4 regions of the Lysinibacillus sp. GW823-FHT02G10 genome follow, and region 1 is predicted to be linked to each of the others. Evidence: riboswitches for the same ligand, from Rfam matches in the RefSeq annotation. Region 1 holds a riboswitch; each other region holds the start of a gene.
The links. Region 1 has a riboswitch for S-adenosylmethionine ahead of AC1RFD_RS18675 (cyclase family protein). Riboswitches for the same ligand answer to the same signal wherever they lie in the genome.

Region 1 (5,030 bases):
CAGCGTTGGCATCCTTATATTGTGAATGTATTACAGCAGGATGTTTCGAAGTCTATAGCTATTAAAGCGGTGCTTGATCATTTCAATATTGACCCTAAGAATGCGATTGCCTTTGGGGATGGGGATAATGATATTGACATGTTGGAATATGTAGGAGTAGGAATTGCCATGGGAAATGGTAGTAAAGCTCTAAAAAGTGTTGCGAATTTTGTTACAAAGACATCTACGGATGGCGGTATCAATTTTGCTTTACGTCAGCTTCAAGTCATTTAGAGCGCTGAGGCTACACTATATATAGCAGGTAGATTTTAATAAATTTTAGGTGGGATGATTTATGGCACATCACGTGCAGTCTCTAATTGAACATTACGGATACTTTGGAATTATCGTGATTCTAATTGGAGGTATTGTAGGGGTGCCACTTCCTGATGAGGTGTTTCTAACTTATGTAGGCTATAGTGTTTACCGAGAAAGTCTTGAACATATTCCTGCTTTAGTCAGTGCAATGATTGGTGCGGTTGGAGGCATTACCTTAAGTTACTATATTGGTTATCGTTTTGGCTTACCGTTATTGCAGAAATATGGGCCTAAAATTCATATTACAGAGCAAAAAATTGACTTTACGAAAAAGATGTTTACAAAAATAGGACCTACCCTATTATTAATTGGCTATTTTATCCCCGGGGTACGTCATTTGACAGCGTATATTGCGGCTATTAATAATTATCCTTATAGAAAGTTTGCGCTTTTTGCCTATACAGGGGCATTTATCTGGACGTTCACATTTATATCATTAGGAAAGATGCTTGGAGAGAAATGGCGATTTGTTGGATACTATCTGACTCATTATAGTATCTATCTTATCCTTTTATTTATTGTAGGGATGCTCATTGTTTACTTTCTATTCAAAAAAAGAAATGGACAAACATAAAAGTCGGTATACGCTATACCGACTTTTAAGTTATGGCAAAATAGCAAATGAGCGCACAGGGAAGCCAGATGCTTTTTCTGGCTTAGGTACGATATTGAAGATGATAGCGCCTTTCGCAGGTAGCTTGTCCAAATTCGTCATTAGCTCAATTTGATAGGTGTCTTGGTCAAGTACAAAATATTCGCCATCTAGCTTGCCATTTTTACGAAAATCAGCAGCAGAGTCCGTATCGAAAGTTTCATGACCAATTGCGCTTACCTTGCGTTCTTTTAGTAAAAACTGTAAAGCTTCTAAACCCCAGCCAGGGATATGGTTATGTCCATCTGCATCCTTATTACTGAAAGCCTCTTTATCTGGCCAGCGCTTACTCCAATCTGTGCGTAATGCTACAAATGTTCCTGCTTCAATTTCTCCATGCTTGTCCTCAAAATCAAGAATATCTTCAACACTTAATGAAAAATCATGGTTGCTCGCAGCCTCTTGTGATTTATCAATAACAACAAGGGGAAGAACAAGCTCTTTTAGTTCTAATTCTTCTAAGTAGCGAGTATCTCGCACAAAATGAATGGGTGGGTCGATATGTGTGCCATATTGACCAGGGAACGTGAATTGTTGAGCGAAGAAACCGTCCTTATGAGAAAATAACGTTTCAAATTTAGCGTCCTCAAACATAAAAAAATGTGGTGAATTAGGGCCGAATGTATGTGTTAAGTCAACCCACTGTTTCGATTTTAATAATTGCAATGCTTGTAAAAGTTCATTAGACATCGATTTCCCTGCTTTCTGTAAAAATAGTTGTAAATAAAAAGGAGTCCCCTAATAGAAGAGGACTCCTGCTGCAACAACGGTAGTTCTTCTTCTCATCTTCAAGGCTGATCATTTTGCCAATTGGAATTAGCACCATACTGTTAGCTGGTTGCTGAGACTTCATCGGGCCAATCCCTCCGTCTCTCTTGATAAGAAAAGTAATATAAGAATTTTCAGAAATAACAATACAAACACTTTAGCATAGTTTTTTATAGTTTACAAGTTCACTAGGAATTTTCACCAATTCAAATTTAAGGTGACTCCACAACAATCATTATCAATAAGACGTATTCTAAAACTGTCTGGTGTATAGTTTGTTTCAAATTTCATCGTAATGCCTGTTGATGTGATTAATTTTTCAACCTCTGTTTTATTTGAAAGTTGAGCAGCATTCATTAAATCATGTGCGAATTGTTGGGAGCTATCTATTTTATCCGTAAGTAATTGGGCTTGCTGCATCATTGCCTTTATCCGTGATGCTGAAGCTTTTAATTTGTGTGTATCGACAGGTGGAAAAGGATTATTGGTCGGCATTGCTAGATGTTGCGAAAAGGGTCTAATGGCAAAATGATTAGCGATAGGCGATGTTGGATAATGATAGGGATGCACAAAATACGGATAAGGATTGTAATACAAGGTCATTCCTCCTATCCTATAACTGATATCCTATCTTATGTAGCAAAACGGCTTTCGGTGTTATTAGCAGTGCAATGTTTGTCCTAATCATTGAAAAAGGAAGCTAAAGTAAGCTTCCTTTTAGCCAAGTACATTTAAGACATCATCAATTTTTTTACTATGTGATAAAATGCCATAATTCATCCATGTTAAAAAGTCTACTTCATAGACACAGTTGCTTTTAACGGCAGCTAGGTTTTTCCAAGTAGGAGTTTTTAAAATAGCACGTTCCTCATTTTCATAAATGGAATGTTGTTTATCAAAGGTAATAAATAAATGATCAGCATCTAATTGCAACAATTGAGCAAATGTCAGTTGTGCTTTACGTTGATTGTGCGGAATACTCCATACTAGTGAATGTGGCATTAAACCTAAGTCACGATATAAAATGGGGCCCGTATAGCCACATTCAGGACCCGCATATAGAGTAATGCCAATGGCTGAAATACGGAGAAATGCTACACTTTGCCCATAAACAGATTTGCTAAGAATTCCTTTTGCTTGTTGTACTTTATCTTCATATTGTAGGATTACGTCTTGCATCAAGGAGGTTTTTCCTGTTAGATCTGCAATTTTAAATAAAGTAGATTGCCAATTCTCTCCAGGGTGTGAAAGATGGCAGACGGGGGCTACTTCATCTAAGTGCTGAAAGGATTCCCAACGCTCTACACCAGAATCTAACATAATTAAAGTTGGCTTATAGTAAAAGAGTCGATCCATTTCTCTATTTTGTACATCGATATCTGGCACTTTCTGTAGACCTAAATAGTCTTGTTTCCCCCATTTTGAATGACTGAATTGAGCAATTGGCGTAATCCCAAGCGCAACAAAGAAATCTTCTAAGAATGGTGCAAATACACGTATATGGCTGCTTTGATTTCTTCGATATTGTCCTGGAGAGATGCCGACATGTTCCTTAAAGCGACGATTGAAATAATACTCATTATTAAATCCGACAGACTGGCTAATTTCAAATACTCGATCATTTGTTGTCATTAATAAATGCTTAGCTTTTTCAATACGAAGTTTAGTTAAATAGTGAAGAGGAATTTGTCCCGTAATATCTTTAAAAATGCGCGTGTAATTCCATCTTGGTACGTCAGCTAGCTGTGCTAGCTGCTCAACCGTCCACTCTTTTTCAAAATGTTTTTGTAAATGGTTAACGGACTGCTCAACAGATTGGCGATCATTTTTTTTCATCTGCTTGGGTATGGTTTGATGTAAGAGTAATAACATCAGCTCTTGAAAGTGCACATGCTGTTCAAAAATCGTGTGTTCATCCTCCGCTAACCGGTTTTGATAGATGACTTCTAGCAGTCTATGACATTGTGAAAAGGGGAGAAGATGTCGTTCGCTGATACTTGTAAAATGACTATATGAATTTTGACTATTGCTGAGATTGACAATGTTGAATTGTAACTGATAAAAACAAAGGTGTTCACTTTGAATGTGGATACTAACCGTGTTATTTGGCGGAATCAATATGCACTTTTCTTCACTAAAATGAATGGTGTCATGATCTATGGCTAGCTTTCCGCTACCATTCATTACGATAAAAAGTGTATAGAAATCACTACTAATCAATAACTTTTTTGACGGTTGAATTGAATAAGAGATATTTTGTAACGTATAAACATGTGTTAAGTTACCCATTAATAATTCACCCCTTTTTTTGAATTGGCAGAACAACACAAAGAAAGCCCTCATTAAGAGCTTTCTTTGGAAAATTATTTGACGAACCATTTCTCTAAATCATCATACTTTAGCAAGTTGGCTGTGATTGCGCCAGATTGCCAATATGTGCGATCAGCAATATAAACATGCCCATTTTTTACAGCAGGGAGTGTTTTCCATAGTGTACTATCTAACCATTTAATGGCTTCTTGGTTTTCTTTAGACTCCCATGTTCCGTTTGAAGGGAAAAGGATGATATGATCCGCATCTAATTCCGTGATAGCCTCTTCTGATAAAACCTCGTGAAACTCTGTCATATCACGGGCTAATGGATGTGGTGTTAAGCCTGTCTCTGTGTAAATATAGCCAGAGTAGCGATTTTTAATACCAAATAACGCTAATGTATTATCTGCTACATTTAGTCGTACAACAGCAACTGTTTCGTCTTCGATTGATTCATCTAGTTTTGCTTTTAAATCGGAAACACGTTGCTCATATTGATCAACCATTTCTTTTGCTTTATCGGAAATATTTAAAACATCAGCTATTGTTTTCGCAATTTCACGTGGATCTTGTAGAATATCTTCTTTCAAGCGGTAAGTAGGCGCTACCTTTGAGTATTCATCATACTTTGCCTTGTCCGCGGCACCATCTACAATGATTAAATCAGGCTTGGCTTGTAATAATGTTTCCATGCTACCAGTAATGTCGAACTCAGGAACATCTAATCCTAAATAGTCCTGTTTTCCCCAAGATGGGTGATACCATTGCACAACGGGTTTTACATCCAAAGCAGTTAAATAGTCTTCCAAATAGATAGCAGCTACACGCTGTGGATTTGTAGGAATTTCTACTTTTCCAAACTCGTCTTCTACAATTCTTGTATCTTTAGATGATTGTTCTTCTGTAGCTGTATCCTCTTTTACTTCATTTGAGCCACAGG
Region 2 (5,030 bases), on a different contig from region 1:
TTCCTAGCTCTGTAGTTGGATTATCCATTGACGGAGCGAGTCCTAGTAAAACAGTTACTAGTGCAATGATCATGGCCGAGCTCACAGGATATGAAACGGCCTCTGTAACCCAAAGGATGACTGCAAAAGCTAAAATGGCTAAAGCTCGTTGCCCAGCTATAGGTAAATCACCATTGTTAGGTAAGAAGGTAATAATGATTAGTAACGCGAATGCCAAGCCAATCCATAGTGGCTTTAAATTAAGTTTTGTAGCTGCTTGCTTTGGTGAAGACATATTTTCTCATCCTTTCTACGATAAAAATGACGATTATTATCCATAACATCGGCCTGTATAATGTTTTATTGAGATAAGAATATGTCTATTTTATTGTAGAAAAAAATCTATGTGAAAATGGTGTTTTTTACAGCAATATGAGTAGATAAAGAGAAAAAATACGGTCACAAAAAATACAAAAATATCCATTAAATATTATTTCTTTTTCTTAAAGGCAGATGTTACTTTAGGCTCTGTTCCATTGACTAATCGTTTAATATTTTCGAGGTGCAGGATGATGGCTATGCCAAAAAGAAGAAGAGCTATAATGGTTGGGCCAATGCCAGGAATCCATAAATAAGTTACTGTACAAAACACGAGATAAAATTCTAGAACACCTACAATTAAATAATTTGTTGCAAAGGATAAAATAACAAATAAAATAAGTGCAAATAAACCAATCTTCCAATCAACAGCAAGTAAAATACCAATGATGGAGGCCGTTCCTTTCCCGCCGTTGAAGCCCATGTAGAAGGGGAAATTATGACCTAAAATAACCCCAGCAGCCATAATATAAGTAAGCAGCCAAATTTGTTCTTCTGTTAAATGAATGGCGTCCCCTAGATAAAAATGCGCACCTATAATAGCGACAACGCCTTTGCCTATATCGATGAGGGCTACTAAAACGCCATACTTCCAGCCAAGGGAAAGAGTAGCATTAGAGGCACCAGCATTACCGTGGCCAGCCTTTTTTAAATCAACCCCCGATAAAAATTGAGCCACTTTAGAGCCGTGAATACAGCCTATTAAATAGCCAATCATAAGAAAAATGATCACGGCCTTTACCATAAAAATACTCCTCTCAAAATTTTTTCTAAAATAGTGTATGCGTTCATATTACGTATAAGAGCAGACAGAAGTTTCGGAAAAAATAAAATTTACTTGTTGACAGAAAAAAACTCTATGTTTATACTGTGTAACAACGATGGAAATTGAATCTCATACTCTTATCAAGAGCGGCGGAGGGATAGGCCCTATGATGCCCGGCAACCAGTAAGCAATGAGCTTACTAAGGTGCTAATTCCTACAGATTCTTACTTGGATCTGGCAGATAAGGGGAGGAAAACTTGCAACCGCAACCCTCTTCTTAGCTGAAGAGGGTTTTTGTTTTCTACAGAAAAATCCTCCTCATCTCCGGTACCATCGTAAAAAAATAACCATTTGGAGGTACACAATGACAAATTTTAAACCAGAAACATTGCTGTTGCATGGTGGTCAAGAGCCAGACCCAGTGACGGGTTCTCGCACAGTTCCAGTCTATCGCTCAACTGCTTTCGTATTTAAAGACACTGCTCATGCGCAACGTCTTTTTGCCTTAGAGGAAGCAGGGAACATTTACACACGAATTACCAACCCAACAGTTGATGTGTTTGAAAAACGTGTGGCTTTATTGGAAGGTGGAACAGCAGCAGTAGCACTTTCATCTGGTGCAGCAGCTATCGCATTTTCCATTTTAAATCTAGCTGGAGCTGGTGATGAGATAGTAGCAGCTAGTTCTTTATATGGTGGTACGTATAATTTATTTGCTAACACATTGCCAAACTATGGTATTAAAACAATTTTTGTAGATGAAACAAACCCAGAGAATTTCAAAGCAGCGATTACTGATAAAACAAAAGCTGTCTTTGCAGAGGTTTATGGTAATCCAAGTTTAAAGGTTTTAGATATTGAGGCAGTAGCTAAAATTGCACATGATAATGGTCTACCATTAATTATTGACAGCACGTTCGCTTCTCCTTACGGTTCTACACCTATTGAATACGGCGCAGATGTTGTAGTTCATTCAGCAACTAAATGGATAGGAGGTCATGGTACAACTTTAGGGGGCGTTGTTGTAGACGCTGGTAAGTTTGATTGGACTAGCGGTCGATTCCCTGGTTTTACTGAACCAGATGCCTCTTACCATGGTCTACGTTATGGAATTGATACAGCTTCTGCTGCCTTTGCTACAAAGCTACGTGTACAATTATTACGTGATTTTGGTCCAACATTAAGTGCTGATGCTGCTTTTAATTTATTGCAAGGGTTAGAAACGCTTCATCTGCGTATCCCTAAACACAATGAAAATGCATTGGCAGTGGCTGAGTATTTACAAAACCACCCATCTGTGGAGTATGTAAATTATAATGGCCTAGAAGATTTTCCGACACATGAGTTAGCAAAAAAATATTTAAGAAATGGCTTCGGTTCAGTGCTTACATTTGGCATAAAGGGTGGACGAGAAGCTGGGCGAAAGCTTATTGATAGCGTGAAATTATTTTCACATGTAGCAAATGTAGGTGATGCAAAGTCATTAATTATTCATCCAGCTTCCACTACTCATCAGCAACTATCAGCAGACGAATTAGTTCAAGCTGGTGTAACCGAGTCGCTCATTCGCTTATCCATCGGTTTAGAGGCAGTAGAGGATATTATTGCTGATTTAGATCAAGCCATTACACAGGCTACAACAACTGAACAAACAGTAGAAGCTTAAAGTTTAAAGAAAATGGTAAGATGTTGTGACGTTAACGTATTTTCTCATTCGATTAGCCTCATTTGGTAATGCGTTAAACGTTGCTACATCAATCTATTACTGCACCCGTTAATTATCAGAACCTTATAAAAAATAATACCAAGTAATTTTATATGTATTATTGACTTTATTAAATCCATGTTATATACTAGGAAATAAGTTAACAGTACGAAAATTTTTTTAAAAAAGGTAAATGTTTTCATAAGTGCTCCCCCACTTTTGAATATATAGAAGAGTAGTTGCCTAGCCAGTGATTACTCTTCCCAAAAACTGATGATAAAGGAGTGTTTAAAATGGGTAACATCTATAGTGCGCAAAACATTGTATCCTATCTAATATATGAGCTAAATGAAGGGCATGTATTTGTCAACAATAAATCCATTCAACACCTTCTTACATCAGTCGAAAGAAAATGGCAGGAAGTATTTGGTCATACAGCATTTCAAGAACATGTTTTTACTGAAAAGGACTTTACTGTAAAGGAAGTATTTGAGGCATATGAACAGTACGGTGTGAGCCATATCTCACTTCCTGCAACAGAGTTTTACTTGAAGTATGGTACATTTCAATTAGTGGAACGTACGTATGCAATACCAAATTTTACAGAAGAAGAGATTAGTCTTGTTCAACAAGCTTTAGCACAATATCGTTATCAATTGCTTTCAAAAGCAAGTTAAAACCCCCTCATATTTTTAAGCTCATTCTCTGCTGCTACAGGGAATGAGTTTTTTCTTTAAAGGGATTGTTATGAGTGTCTGAGCATACATATATATAATAGAAGAAAGACATTCATATATTGAAATGTAAATAGTCAATATTTGTTCAAATCTTATAGATTGATTAATAAAACGTATAATAAAGGGAATGAAACCGATTTCTTTTGCACATCTAGAGAAAACAAATGTCCTTCCTAGAAAGATTTTTCTTGTGCAAAGCGTGTATTTGCGTTACAATTTTCTTTAAGTTAAATTTTGAATTATTTGAATTTGTGTGTGTCCTAACACATATAGAAATAGCGAAACTCATACAAAGAGAGTTGTTGGCTAAAGACTGCGGTGGGTGTCAAATTGTCATGACACAACCCCATGGAAAATTAGCTTTAATGAAACTGCGGAATGTAAGTTGGAGGGAATAACAAGAATGGCAACTATAAAGGCAGCGATTTTAGGATTTGGAACGGTAGGTCAGGGGATTTACCATATTTTAAATGAAAAACGAGAAGAGCTAAAAAATAAATTAGGTATTGAATTAGAGGTAGCGAAGATTTTAGTGACAGATGCTAGTCGTGAACGTGTCCCAGGCACAGCACATTTAATGACAACAAGTATGGATGAAGTCTTAGCAGAGCCAGGTATGCAGGTAGTGTTTGAAGCAATTGTGAACGAAGAACCTGCATACAGTTATTTAAAGCGAGCGGTGGAACATAAATGTCATGTTATTACTGCCAATAAAGTGATGTTTGCCAAACGAGGCTTGGAGTTGCAGGATCTTGCAAAAGCTAATGGCGTTTTTGTAGGCTATGAGGCTACTACCGCTGGTGGCGTACCTGTTATAAAAACAATGAAAAATATCTTACTTGTAAATGATGTAAGTCGTATACAAGGTGTCTTAAATGGCACATGTAATTATATTTTAACAAAAATGCGTGCACAGGGCTGGTCGTTCGAAACAGCTTTAAAAGAGGCACAAGGCTTAGGTTATGCCGAAGCAGATCCATATAATGATATATCTGGGCAGGATGCATTTAAAAAATTAATGATATTAAGTGCCTTAGCTTTTGGTGAGCAGCCTGACTGGTCAGATGTAGAGGTAATTGGGATCGATAGTATCTCTGCTGAACAGGTTCATGAAGCATGTGAAAAGGGTCTTCGTTACCGCCATGTTGCTGAGGTGGAAAAACTAGCTGACGGTAAGATTATTGCAAAAGTAGGTCCTCAACTAGTTGATAAAGAGCATCCACTTTATCCAGTCGATGATGTGTTCAATGCGGTGGCATTAGAGACTAACTATATTGGTACATTAACTTTAATCGGTCCTGGAGCAGGGATGTATCCAACAGCGAGTGTCATGGTAGAAGATTATGCTGAAATCATTGGGAAAAGAGCAGGATTTGTTGTGACAATCTAATAAAAACTTTAAAAAAGGCCCGCCATTCAACAATGTTCAATTGTATGAATGGTGGGCTTTTAGTCTTCATCTTTG
Region 3 (5,030 bases), on a different contig from region 1:
GCTTGAAACATTGCCCTTGATAAAGAATTCCGTTTATCCGGGCGGTTTAATACTAACGTTGCAATATAGCCATTTTTCTCTACATAAATTTCGTTTGTCATCTTCATTCTCCTCTTAATCTTTTTTCAACTTCGCGGCGAAGCGGTTACCAATGGATTGAATGCTCTGCACAAGGATGATTAAGATAAAGACAGTTGCATACATCACATCAACCTCATAGCGCAAATGACCATAACGATAGGCAAGGTCACCTAAACCGCCAGCACCAACCATTCCTGCCATTGCTGTTGCACCAATTAATCCTATTGTGGCAATTGTTAAGCCTAAAATAATAGATGGTCGCGCTTCACGTAATAGGACATGCCAAATGATATGGCGACGTTTAATACCCATGGCTGTGTAGGCTTCTACTACTCCGGAATCCACTTCTAAAAGCGCAGACTCCATCAGTCGTGCAATATAAGGAGCTGTGTAAACAACTAGTGGAACGATTACACCTTTAACACCAATTGTTGTACCTACAATTAACTTGGTAAAAGGTAAGATGAAGAATAGTAAAATGATAAATGGAACAGAGCGAACAATATTGATAAATAGATTAAAAAACTGATAGAAAAATTTATTTTCAAAGGATTGTCCTGGTCGTGTTAAAACGATTAATAGCCCTAATGGAATGCCAATCAGAATGGAGAAAAATAATGAAATTCCGACCATTTGAAATGTTTCGATAATTGCTTTGCCAATAACATCTGACCAATCTGTAAAGAAGCTTTGGATACTACTCATTGAACGCACCTCCTAATTCTTCCACTGCCACGCCATTTTCTGAAAAATACGTTAACGCCTTTTGGACAATCTGCGTTTCGCCATGTAAATGCACCACAATATTGCCGACAATACCGTTTTTTAATTCAATAATATTAGCTGTTAAAATATTTGGTTGCACATCATATACCTTAGTGACTTCTGCTAATAATGGCTTACCAGTACTTTCACCAAGGAATGTTAAACGGATTACACTTCCTGAAACATTTAATTGCTCAATAAGAGAAGGGGATAAATTACGTTGTGAAATTGTATTCAAAAACTTTCGCGTTGTAGGGTGATTCGGTTTCGCAAAAAGTTCAATCGCTGTGCCAAATTCCACAACTTTCCCTGATTCTAGAACAGAAACCTCATCGCAAATTTTTTGAATTACATTCATTTCATGTGTGATGAGCAGAATCGTAATGCCTAATTCACGATTAATTTTTAACAACAATTCAAGAATGGCTTCCGTTGTCTCAGGATCAAGTGCACTTGTTGCTTCGTCACTAAGTAAAATCTCTGGTTCCTGTGCTAAGGCACGTGCAATAGCCACACGCTGTTTTTGACCACCTGAAAGTTGATTTGGGTAACTATCTAGTTTATCTGTTAAACCGACAATTTCAGCATACTTAGCTACTCGGTTTTTTACTTCCGCCTCTTTATAGCCTAGTAGCTTTAAGGGAACTGCAATATTATTGTAAACTGTTGCTGTTTTTAAGAGATTAAAGTGCTGGAAGATCATCCCGATTTTTTGGCGTGTTTGACGTAATTTGTGAAGAGAAAGGGTCGTAATGTCTACATTGTCTATCACTACTTTTCCTGCTGTAGGACGTTCTAGTAGATTAACGCAACGAATGAGTGTACTTTTACCAGCACCACTATAGCCGATTACACCATGAATTTGTCCCTTTTTTACGTGAAGGTTGATGCCATCCACAGCTTTTATGATGCCTTTTTTCGATTTAAATTCTTTTGAGATATTTTGTAATTGAATCATGCGATTGTTTGCTCCTTTCTCAACCTTCTAAAAAGCAAGAATCTGCTCGTCTTCCCATTGGGGAATTTCAGCAGATTCTTCGGCTTTATAGAAGCTTTCTGAACATATTACCAGCTAGGGATTACAGAACCTTTGAATTCCTCTTCGATGAATTGACGCACTTCGTCAGATTGGTAAGCCTCAACGAACTTTTTAATTGTTGGATCATTTTCATTTTCAGCACGTACAACAATATAGTTCACGTATGGAGAATCAGTAGATTCCAATAAAATAGAGTCATCTTTAGGGTTAATGCCAGCCTCTAGTGCAAAGTTTGTATTAATAGCTGCTACATCTACTTCACTAAGTTGTTTAGGAATTTGAGCTGCCTCTAATTCAATGAATTTTAAATTCTTTTTGTTTTCTTCTACATCACGGATCGAGGCTGTTAAGTCTGCACCCTCTTTTAACTTAATATAGCCAGCTTCCTGTAAAACAAAGAGGGCACGTGCTCCATTCGTTGGGTCATTTGGTAAGCCAAACGTTGCACCGTCAGGAATGTCATCAAAGGATTTATATTTTTCTGAGTAGATACCCATTGGATTTAAAATCGTCTTGCCCACTGGTACTAAGTCTGTATCATGGTCTTTATTAAATGTATCTAGGAAAGGCTCGTGTTGATAGCTGTTCGCATCAAGATCACCTTCAGCTAAGGATGTATTAGGTAAAACATAGTCAGAAAATGATTTTAGTTCTACTTCTAGCCCATTTTCTTTTGCTACTTTAGCGGCTACTTCTGCAATTTGTTCGTGTGGACCAGAAGTGACGCCTACAACGATTTTCTTTTCATCAATTCCTTCAGCTTGGCTTTTACTATCTTCTTTAGAGCCACAGCCTGCCAAAGCTGCTACTAATGTTAAACTTGCTAAACCTACTAAAAATTTATTTTTCTTTTTCATGAAAATACCTCCAAGATTGTTTTTATCGGTTTTTTGAAAATAAAAAAACTCTCTTACAAATTAAGAGAGGCTCATGAAAAGATGTCCTCTCTTATCTATCAAACGAAGATCGTTTGCAGGATTTAGCACCTTCCTATAAAAAGGAGGTTGCCGAGCTTCATAGGGCCAGTCCCTCAGCTACTCTTGATAAGAGATTTATAATATTTTTTTGTAATTCCGATAGAACTAATATAATTTATAGGGTATAGTAAGTCAATAAATAATTTTTAAATTTTTTATATAATTATAATATTTCGACGCAAAAGAGGGATAACAATGTCTGTAAGAGTTAATTATGGTATAGGTTCATTTGGTAAGGTTATTAGTGCTCGTTTTCTAACGGGAACAGATATCATTGAAGGAATTGAAGCGCTTTGCGAAGAGAATAGTATAGAGTCAGCAACAATTGTAAGCTGTATTGGCAGCTTTCAAAAAAGTAGCTTTGTTTATTTAGTGCCAGATGCAACAGTTCAAATTCAAGTTCGTTTTAGTGATGTGATTGAAAAAGAGGGACCATTAGAATTTATTCAAGGTTCAGGTGTGGTGTGTAAGCGAGAGGGTGGATATGAGACACATTTCCATGGTTCTATGAGCGATCAATGGGGTGTTGTATCAGGTGGGCATTTAATAAAAGGAGGCAACCCTGTTATTACTGCTGACATCGTGTTGGCAGAGGTACAAGGGATTCAACATATTCGAAAATGGGATGATGAAACAGGTCATGTTCAATTTTATCCATTAGAAAATGGTTTAGGGCAACCAAGGAAAATTGAAAAATAGTAATAATCCTGTAGCTAGGGATAGCTACAGGATATGGCGTCATTATCTTTTAAACAATTGTAATTGCTCGATTCTATGGATTGCTTCACGTAAGCGCTCCTCACTAACCAGCAATCCTACGCGAACATAGCCTTCACCATATTGACCGAAGCCATTACCTGCTGCTACAGCGATATCAGCTTTTTCGAGCAAAAGATCAGCAAACTGTTCACTTGTATAGCCTAATGGTACAGGGAGCCATGCGAAGAAGGAGCCTTTTGGAGCCGTAACATGCCAGCCAATTCTTCGAGCTTCTTCAATGAGTACATTGCGGCGACGCTCATAAGTAGCTCGTAGTTCATCCGCACATTGCTGGGAAGCCGTCAGTGCTACTGCTGCGGCTTGTTGAATGGCAGGGAATTGACTACAAAACAGATGATCCTGAATTAGATTAATAGCAGCAATAATCTCGGCATTCCCTACAGCGAAGCCTATACGCCAGCCAGCCATATTATAGGTTTTCGATAATGTATACATTTCAACTCCTACTTCTTTTGCACCCTTTGCTTGAAGGAAGCTAAATGGTTTATTACCGTCAAATCCTATTGCCCCATAAGCAAAATCATGTGATACGATAATATTGTGCTCCTTCGCAAAGCGAACGGTCTCTTCAAAAAACGCAAGTGATGCTGTACCACCTGTAGGGTTGTTCGGGTAATTTAAGTAAAGAAGCTTTGCTTTTTCTTTCACTTCATCAGGTAATGCATGATAATCAGGTAAGAAATCATTTTCAGCAAAAAGGGGCATTACTTCAAAATTGACGTCTCCTAGTACAACACCTGATAGGTAATCTGGATAGCCAGGATCTGGTAAGAGCATCGTGTCACCAGGGTTTAACACAGCTAAAGGTAGCTCAACTAGACCAATTTTTGTTCCACCAAGAATCGCTACCTCTGTATCTGGATTTAGTTCTACCTGATATTCACGTTGATAAAAGTCCGCAGCAGCTTGGCGTAATTCAGCGAGACCTCTAAATGGTGAATATTTGTGGTTTTGAGGATTTTCAGCTGCTTCCTGTAATGCTTGAATGATGTGAATAGGCGTTGGCTGATCGGGATTTCCTTGCCCAAGGTTAATGACATCACGCCCTTCTTCTAGAGCCAAGTTTACTTTTTGAACGAGTGCTGCAAAAAATTGAGTGGGTAGTTGCTGTAGTTTTTTAGAGAATTCCATGCATGATCACCTTTTTCAGAATATAATAATTATTATTGAAGAATATGAAGCAAATAGTATTACTTTTTCTGTTAATTGTCTAGAGGAGGAATAGAGATGAAAATCGGTTGTATTCAATTAAATATTGGCTTTGGCAAAGTTGAAGAAAATTTTGAACGTGCCGAGGATAAGATTCGTGAAGCTGCAAAAAATGGGGCAGAAATCATAGTGTTACCTGAAATGTGGAATACAGGCTATGCTTTAGAGAAACTACCTGA
Region 4 (5,030 bases), on a different contig from region 1:
TATCATTGCGTTCAATATTTTAAACATTGGTCGATATAAACTAGGCGTGGGCACAATTGGCGGATCGAAACGTGCATTGGAGTTAGCTATTCAGTATACAAACCAACGTCAGCAGTTTAAGACAAAGCTTTCTGATTTCAATCTGACAAAAGAAAAATTATCAACGATGGCTTCTCAATTGTATGCTTCAGAATCATTAAACTATCGTACTGTGGGCCTATTTGAGGATCGCTTAAGCCAATTAAGCCTAGAAGAGCAAAAGCAAGGTAAAGTAATTGCAGGAGCGATTGCTGAATATGCCATTGAATGCTCTATTGCTAAAGTATTCGGTTCAGAAACTTTAGACTATATTGCTGACGAAGCTGTCCAACTTCATGGCGGTTATGGCTTTATGGCTGAATATGAGGTAGAGCGTATTTACCGTGATTCTCGTATTAATCGAATTTTTGAAGGTACAAACGAAATTAACCGCATGATTGTACCTGGCACATTTATGAAAAAGGCGCTAAAGGGTGAGCTACCATTATTACAAGTTGCCCAAAATTTACAGCAAGAGCTGCTTATGCTAATGCCAGAGGATATCGGTACAGAGCCGTTAGCACAAGAAAAATATTTAGTGAAAAATGCCAAGAAGATTGCTGTATTAGCTGCAGGATTAGCAGCACAACGCTTTGGTGCAAAGCTTGATCAAGAGCAAGAAGTATTGGTAAACATTGCGAATATAGCTAACCAATTATTTGCAATGGAATCAGCTGTCTTACGTACAGAAAAAGCAATTGCTCGTGACGGTGCTGAAAAAGCACATCAAAAATTGCTATACACACAAATTTTCTGCCAAGAAGCATTCGCAGAAATCGAAAAAGAAGCAAAAGACACAATTCTTGCTTCAGCGGATGGCGATGCAGCCCGTATGACATTATCTGCACTGCGTAAGCTAACGCGTAATAATCCATACAATTTAATTGCGAAGAAGCGTGAGGCTTCCGTTAAATTAATTGATGCTGAAAAATATATTGTATAATAGTGCAAATTTAACCTAGCTATCTGCAAAAGATAGCTAGGTTTTTTATATGAGATGGATAATCGTAAAAGGAGCGGATAAATTTGCACAACTGGTGGATAAACTTACAAAAAAGAGTGAAGTTCACCATTGAAAACAACTATGATGGTATACTACAGAAAAAGACAGAAGAGGAGCATTGTAATGACGATTCAATTTTTCCATTATCCGAAATGTACAACATGTAAAAAGGCACAGAAGTGGTTAAATGAGCATGAGGTTTCCTATGAAGAGGTACATATCGCAGAGCAACCTCCGACTAAAGAAGAACTAACAGCTATTTGGCAAGCTAGTGGACAGCCTTTGAAGAAATTTTTTAATACCTCAGGCATGAAATATCGTGAGCTTGGCTTAAAGGACAAGTTAGCGGAAATGACGGAGGATGAGCAGCTTGAGCTACTTGCTTCAGATGGCATGTTAATGAAACGTCCCATCGTGACAGATGGAAAAAAAGTTACTTTAGGTTTTAAAGAAGTAGATTTTGAGCAAGCTTGGAAATAACCGTATTAAACCTTGTATTTATAGGAGAAGTATGGCACACTGAAAGTGAATATATTACATATTTATGGAGGGGTTTTTTGCATGAGCACACCTAAAGACTTACGATACTCTGAAGAACATGAATGGGTAAAAGTAGAAGATGGAAAAGTACGTATTGGTATTACTCACTTCGCACAATCTGAATTAGGAGATATCGTATTCGTTGAGCTTCCACAAGTTGGCGACGAAATCAAAACAGATGATCCATTCGGTAGCGTAGAATCAGTAAAAACTGTTTCTGAATTATATGCACCAATCTCAGGTACTGTAGTTGAAGTAAATGCAGATTTAGAAGATAGCCCAGAATTCGTTAATGAATCACCATATGAAAAAGCATGGATGATCGTTGTTGAGCCTGCTGACGCATCAGAAGTTGAGAAACTAATGACAGCAGAGCAATACGAAGAAATGATCGCTGAATAAGACAAGCCATAATCGAAAAACGTCGGAAACTACCGGCGTTTTTTGTTATATAATGACTTATAAGTGGGGATCTCTAAATGGAGGTGGCGTAATGTTCGAGGGAAAATGCTTGATAGTAGAAGGGCGCTCAGATAAGCTACAAATTGAGCCTATTTTGAATGAGAATGTTACAATACTATGTACGAATGGTACAATTGGTGTGCATCAATTAGAAGAACTACTGGATCCCTATGAGGGCTGTGAGCTATTTACTTTTTTTGATGCAGATACTTCTGGTGATAAGCTACGTGCATTAATGGACAGACATTATCCAGAGGCTGAGCATCTGCGCACAATGCCAACATACAAGGAAGTAGAAACGACACCAAGAAAAGTGCTAGCAATGATCTTACTGCGTGCACATTTTTCAATCCATAATGAATATATTTTGTAAGGTTGCGTGAGTAAATGGAAGAATGGTCAATAGAGCAGTGGGAAGCGGCTAAACAGTCGGGAGAGAAAACTGCATTTTATTTATATACACCGATGTGTGGAACGTGTGCAGTGGCATCTAAAATGATGTCCATTATTGAGCAATTACTGCCACAGCTACAAATTGGTAAAGCAAATATCAACTTTTTGGAACACATAGCTTATGAGCATCAAATTGAAAGTGTTCCATGTCTACTCATCAGTGATGGCGGAAAAGTGACAGAAAAGATTTATGCTTTTCAATCCGTACCATTTTTATATGAATTGTTAAAAAAATCAATTGACTGAACTTTACTAGCGTGGTAAAGTATCAAATATATTACTAAAACATTAAATATATCGAACTCTTATGAAGAGTGGCGGAGGGAAGTGCCCTATGAAGCCCGGCAACCATCACAATGTGAAAAGGTGCCAAATCACCCAAAGATTTTTCTTTGAAAGATGAGAGAACGGTTTAACGTATCATACGTGACCCCTTCTACTTGTCTGTGAGTGAAGGGGTTTTCTATATGAGAAAAGGAGTATTCGCTATGATCCAGCTTCAAAATATTACAAAGAAATACAAAACAGCAAATGGCGAATTAACGGCAGTCAAAGACGTCAACCTTACTATTAATAAAGGTGAAATTTTTGGCATTATCGGCTATAGTGGTGCTGGTAAAAGTACCATGATTCGTTTATTAAACGGTTTAGAGAAACCGACAGCAGGAACAGTAACGGTGAACAATCAAGAATTTTCATCGATAAAAGGGCAAAAACTTAGAGCAGCTAGACAAAAGGTAAGTATGATTTTCCAGCATTTTAATTTACTTTGGTCAAGAACAGTTGCCGAAAATATTGCATTCCCTTTAGAAATCGCAGGCTTCCCAAAGGCTCAACGTGAAGCGCGTGTGAAGGAATTAATTGCCCTTGTAGGCTTAGAAGGGCGCGATAAGGCATATCCATCCCAGCTTTCTGGGGGACAAAAGCAGCGTGTAGGAATTGCACGTGCATTAGCGAATAATCCAGAGGTTTTACTATGTGATGAGGCGACATCCGCACTCGACCCTGAAACAACGGATGCCATTCTTGATTTACTCGTAGATATAAATGAACGCTTAGGCTTAACAATCGTCCTGATTACCCACGAAATGCATGTCATCCGCAAAATTTGTCATCGTGTAGCGGTGATGGAGGCAGGCGAAATTGTGGAACGTGGTGAGGTATTACAAGTCTTCCAAGCCCCACAGGCGGCTATTACTAAGAAGTTTGTATCTCAAATTACAGACACTAAGGAAACACAGGATACGGTAGCACAAATTAAAACAAACTATCCAACTGGACAACTTGTCAAATTGATTTTTGTTGGTGAAAAAACAGAACAGCCTGTCATCTCACATCTTGTGAAACAATTTGATGTAGAAGTAAGTATTGTTCACGGAAATATTTCGCAAACAAAAAATGGTGCATATGGTACATTGATTGTGCAAATTGATGGCTCTCAGACAAACGTCACTGAAGCCCTTCGTTATTTAAATACAGTGGAAGTACAGACGGAGGTGATTGAAAATGCTAACTAATCTCTTTCCGAATGTAGACTGGGAAAATATGTGGCAAGCTACGTATGAAACTTTATACATGACAGCTATATCAACGGTTGTGACATTTATTCTTGGGTTAGTCATTGGTATTGTTCTATTTTTAACTAGCCCCAATCAGTTATGGGCAAATAAAATCGTTAACTTTTTAACAGGATCACTCGTTAATATTTTCCGTTCCATTCCATTTATCGTATTAATTATTTTATTAATTCCATTTACGAAGTTTTTACTAGGTACAATTCGCGGTGCCAATGCGGCGTTACCTGCTTTAATTATCGGTGCAGCACCGTTTTATGCTCGTATGGTATTAATTGCGTTACGTGAAATTGATAAAGGTGTGATTGAAGCAGCCCGTTCAATGGGAGCAAAAACTTCTACGATTATTTGGAAAGTATTGGTTCCTGAATCATTACCAGCTTTGATTTCTGGTATCACTGTAACGGCTGTTGCTCTTGTAGGATATACAGCGATGGCAGGAATTATTGGTGCAGGTGGTCTTGGTAACTTAGCTTTCTTAGACGGCTTCCAGCGAAATCGCCAAGATGTGACATTAATGGCAACTATTTTGATCTTAGTAGTCGTATTTATTATTCAATGGATTGGTGATTTAATTACCGAGAAAATTGATAAACGCTAGCAAGAAAAAGGGGTTATTCCGGTTTTTACCGCTAACATATTTTAAACAAATAAAAGGGAGTGTCATAAATGAAAAAGTTATTAGCAGGATTATTTTTATCAATACTTGTACTAGCATTAGCAGCTTGCGGTACAGATAAAAAAGAAGATGAAAAATCAGCATCTGGCGATCAAACAGATAACAAAGAAAACGTAACATTAAAAGTAGGTGCTTCTAATACACCGCACGCAGTTATTTTAGAAAAAGCAAAACCGATCTTAGCTAAAGAAGGCATAGACCTTAAAATTGAAACGTATACAGATTATGTTCTACCAAACCA

Region 2: another riboswitch for S-adenosylmethionine. It lies ahead of AC1RFD_RS16750 (O-acetylhomoserine aminocarboxypropyltransferase/cysteine synthase family protein); the one in region 1 lies ahead of AC1RFD_RS18675 (cyclase family protein).
Region 3: another riboswitch for S-adenosylmethionine. It lies ahead of AC1RFD_RS16415 (MetQ/NlpA family ABC transporter substrate-binding protein); the one in region 1 lies ahead of AC1RFD_RS18675 (cyclase family protein).
Region 4: another riboswitch for S-adenosylmethionine. It lies ahead of AC1RFD_RS14410 (methionine ABC transporter ATP-binding protein); the one in region 1 lies ahead of AC1RFD_RS18675 (cyclase family protein).

Annotation. Positions count from the first base shown of each region.
Region 1 is NZ_JBXAJI010000007.1:96,079-101,108, forward strand. Features, by position in the region: gene AC1RFD_RS18665 (Cof-type HAD-IIB family hydrolase) at 1-273, shown strand, start outside; gene AC1RFD_RS18670 (DedA family protein) at 335-931, shown strand; gene AC1RFD_RS18675 (cyclase family protein) at 962-1,699, opposite strand; SAM riboswitch class I at 1,789-1,894, opposite strand; gene AC1RFD_RS18680 (YuzC family spore coat inner layer protein) at 1,976-2,374, opposite strand; gene AC1RFD_RS18685 (AraC family transcriptional regulator) at 2,495-4,066, opposite strand; gene AC1RFD_RS18690 (ABC transporter substrate-binding protein) at 4,141-5,030, opposite strand, start outside.
Region 2 is NZ_JBXAJI010000005.1:247,868-252,897, reverse strand. Features, by position in the region: gene AC1RFD_RS16760 (DASS family sodium-coupled anion symporter) at 1-274, opposite strand, end outside; gene AC1RFD_RS16755 (glycerol-3-phosphate acyltransferase) at 470-1,102, opposite strand; SAM riboswitch class I at 1,258-1,371, shown strand; gene AC1RFD_RS16750 (O-acetylhomoserine aminocarboxypropyltransferase/cysteine synthase family protein) at 1,488-2,789, shown strand; gene AC1RFD_RS16745 (hypothetical protein) at 3,122-3,505, shown strand; gene AC1RFD_RS16740 (homoserine dehydrogenase) at 3,969-4,955, shown strand; gene AC1RFD_RS16735 (MerR family transcriptional regulator) at 5,015-5,030, opposite strand, start outside.
Region 3 is NZ_JBXAJI010000005.1:169,916-174,945, reverse strand. Features, by position in the region: gene AC1RFD_RS16430 (enoyl-CoA hydratase/isomerase family protein) at 1-101, opposite strand, end outside; gene AC1RFD_RS16425 (methionine ABC transporter permease) at 115-786, opposite strand; gene AC1RFD_RS16420 (methionine ABC transporter ATP-binding protein) at 779-1,804, opposite strand; gene AC1RFD_RS16415 (MetQ/NlpA family ABC transporter substrate-binding protein) at 1,912-2,742, opposite strand; SAM riboswitch class I at 2,831-2,935, opposite strand; gene AC1RFD_RS16410 (PPC domain-containing DNA-binding protein) at 3,058-3,561, shown strand; gene AC1RFD_RS16405 (pyridoxal phosphate-dependent aminotransferase) at 3,604-4,773, opposite strand; gene AC1RFD_RS16400 (carbon-nitrogen family hydrolase) at 4,870-5,030, shown strand, end outside.
Region 4 is NZ_JBXAJI010000004.1:80,450-85,479, reverse strand. Features, by position in the region: gene AC1RFD_RS14435 (acyl-CoA dehydrogenase FadE) at 1-1,021, shown strand, start outside; gene AC1RFD_RS14430 (arsenate reductase family protein) at 1,205-1,561, shown strand; gene gcvH (glycine cleavage system protein GcvH) at 1,643-2,023, shown strand; gene AC1RFD_RS14420 (toprim domain-containing protein) at 2,115-2,456, shown strand; gene AC1RFD_RS14415 (thioredoxin family protein) at 2,471-2,782, shown strand; SAM riboswitch class I at 2,839-2,942, shown strand; gene AC1RFD_RS14410 (methionine ABC transporter ATP-binding protein) at 3,025-4,053, shown strand; gene AC1RFD_RS14405 (methionine ABC transporter permease) at 4,043-4,711, shown strand; gene AC1RFD_RS14400 (MetQ/NlpA family ABC transporter substrate-binding protein) at 4,780-5,030, shown strand, end outside.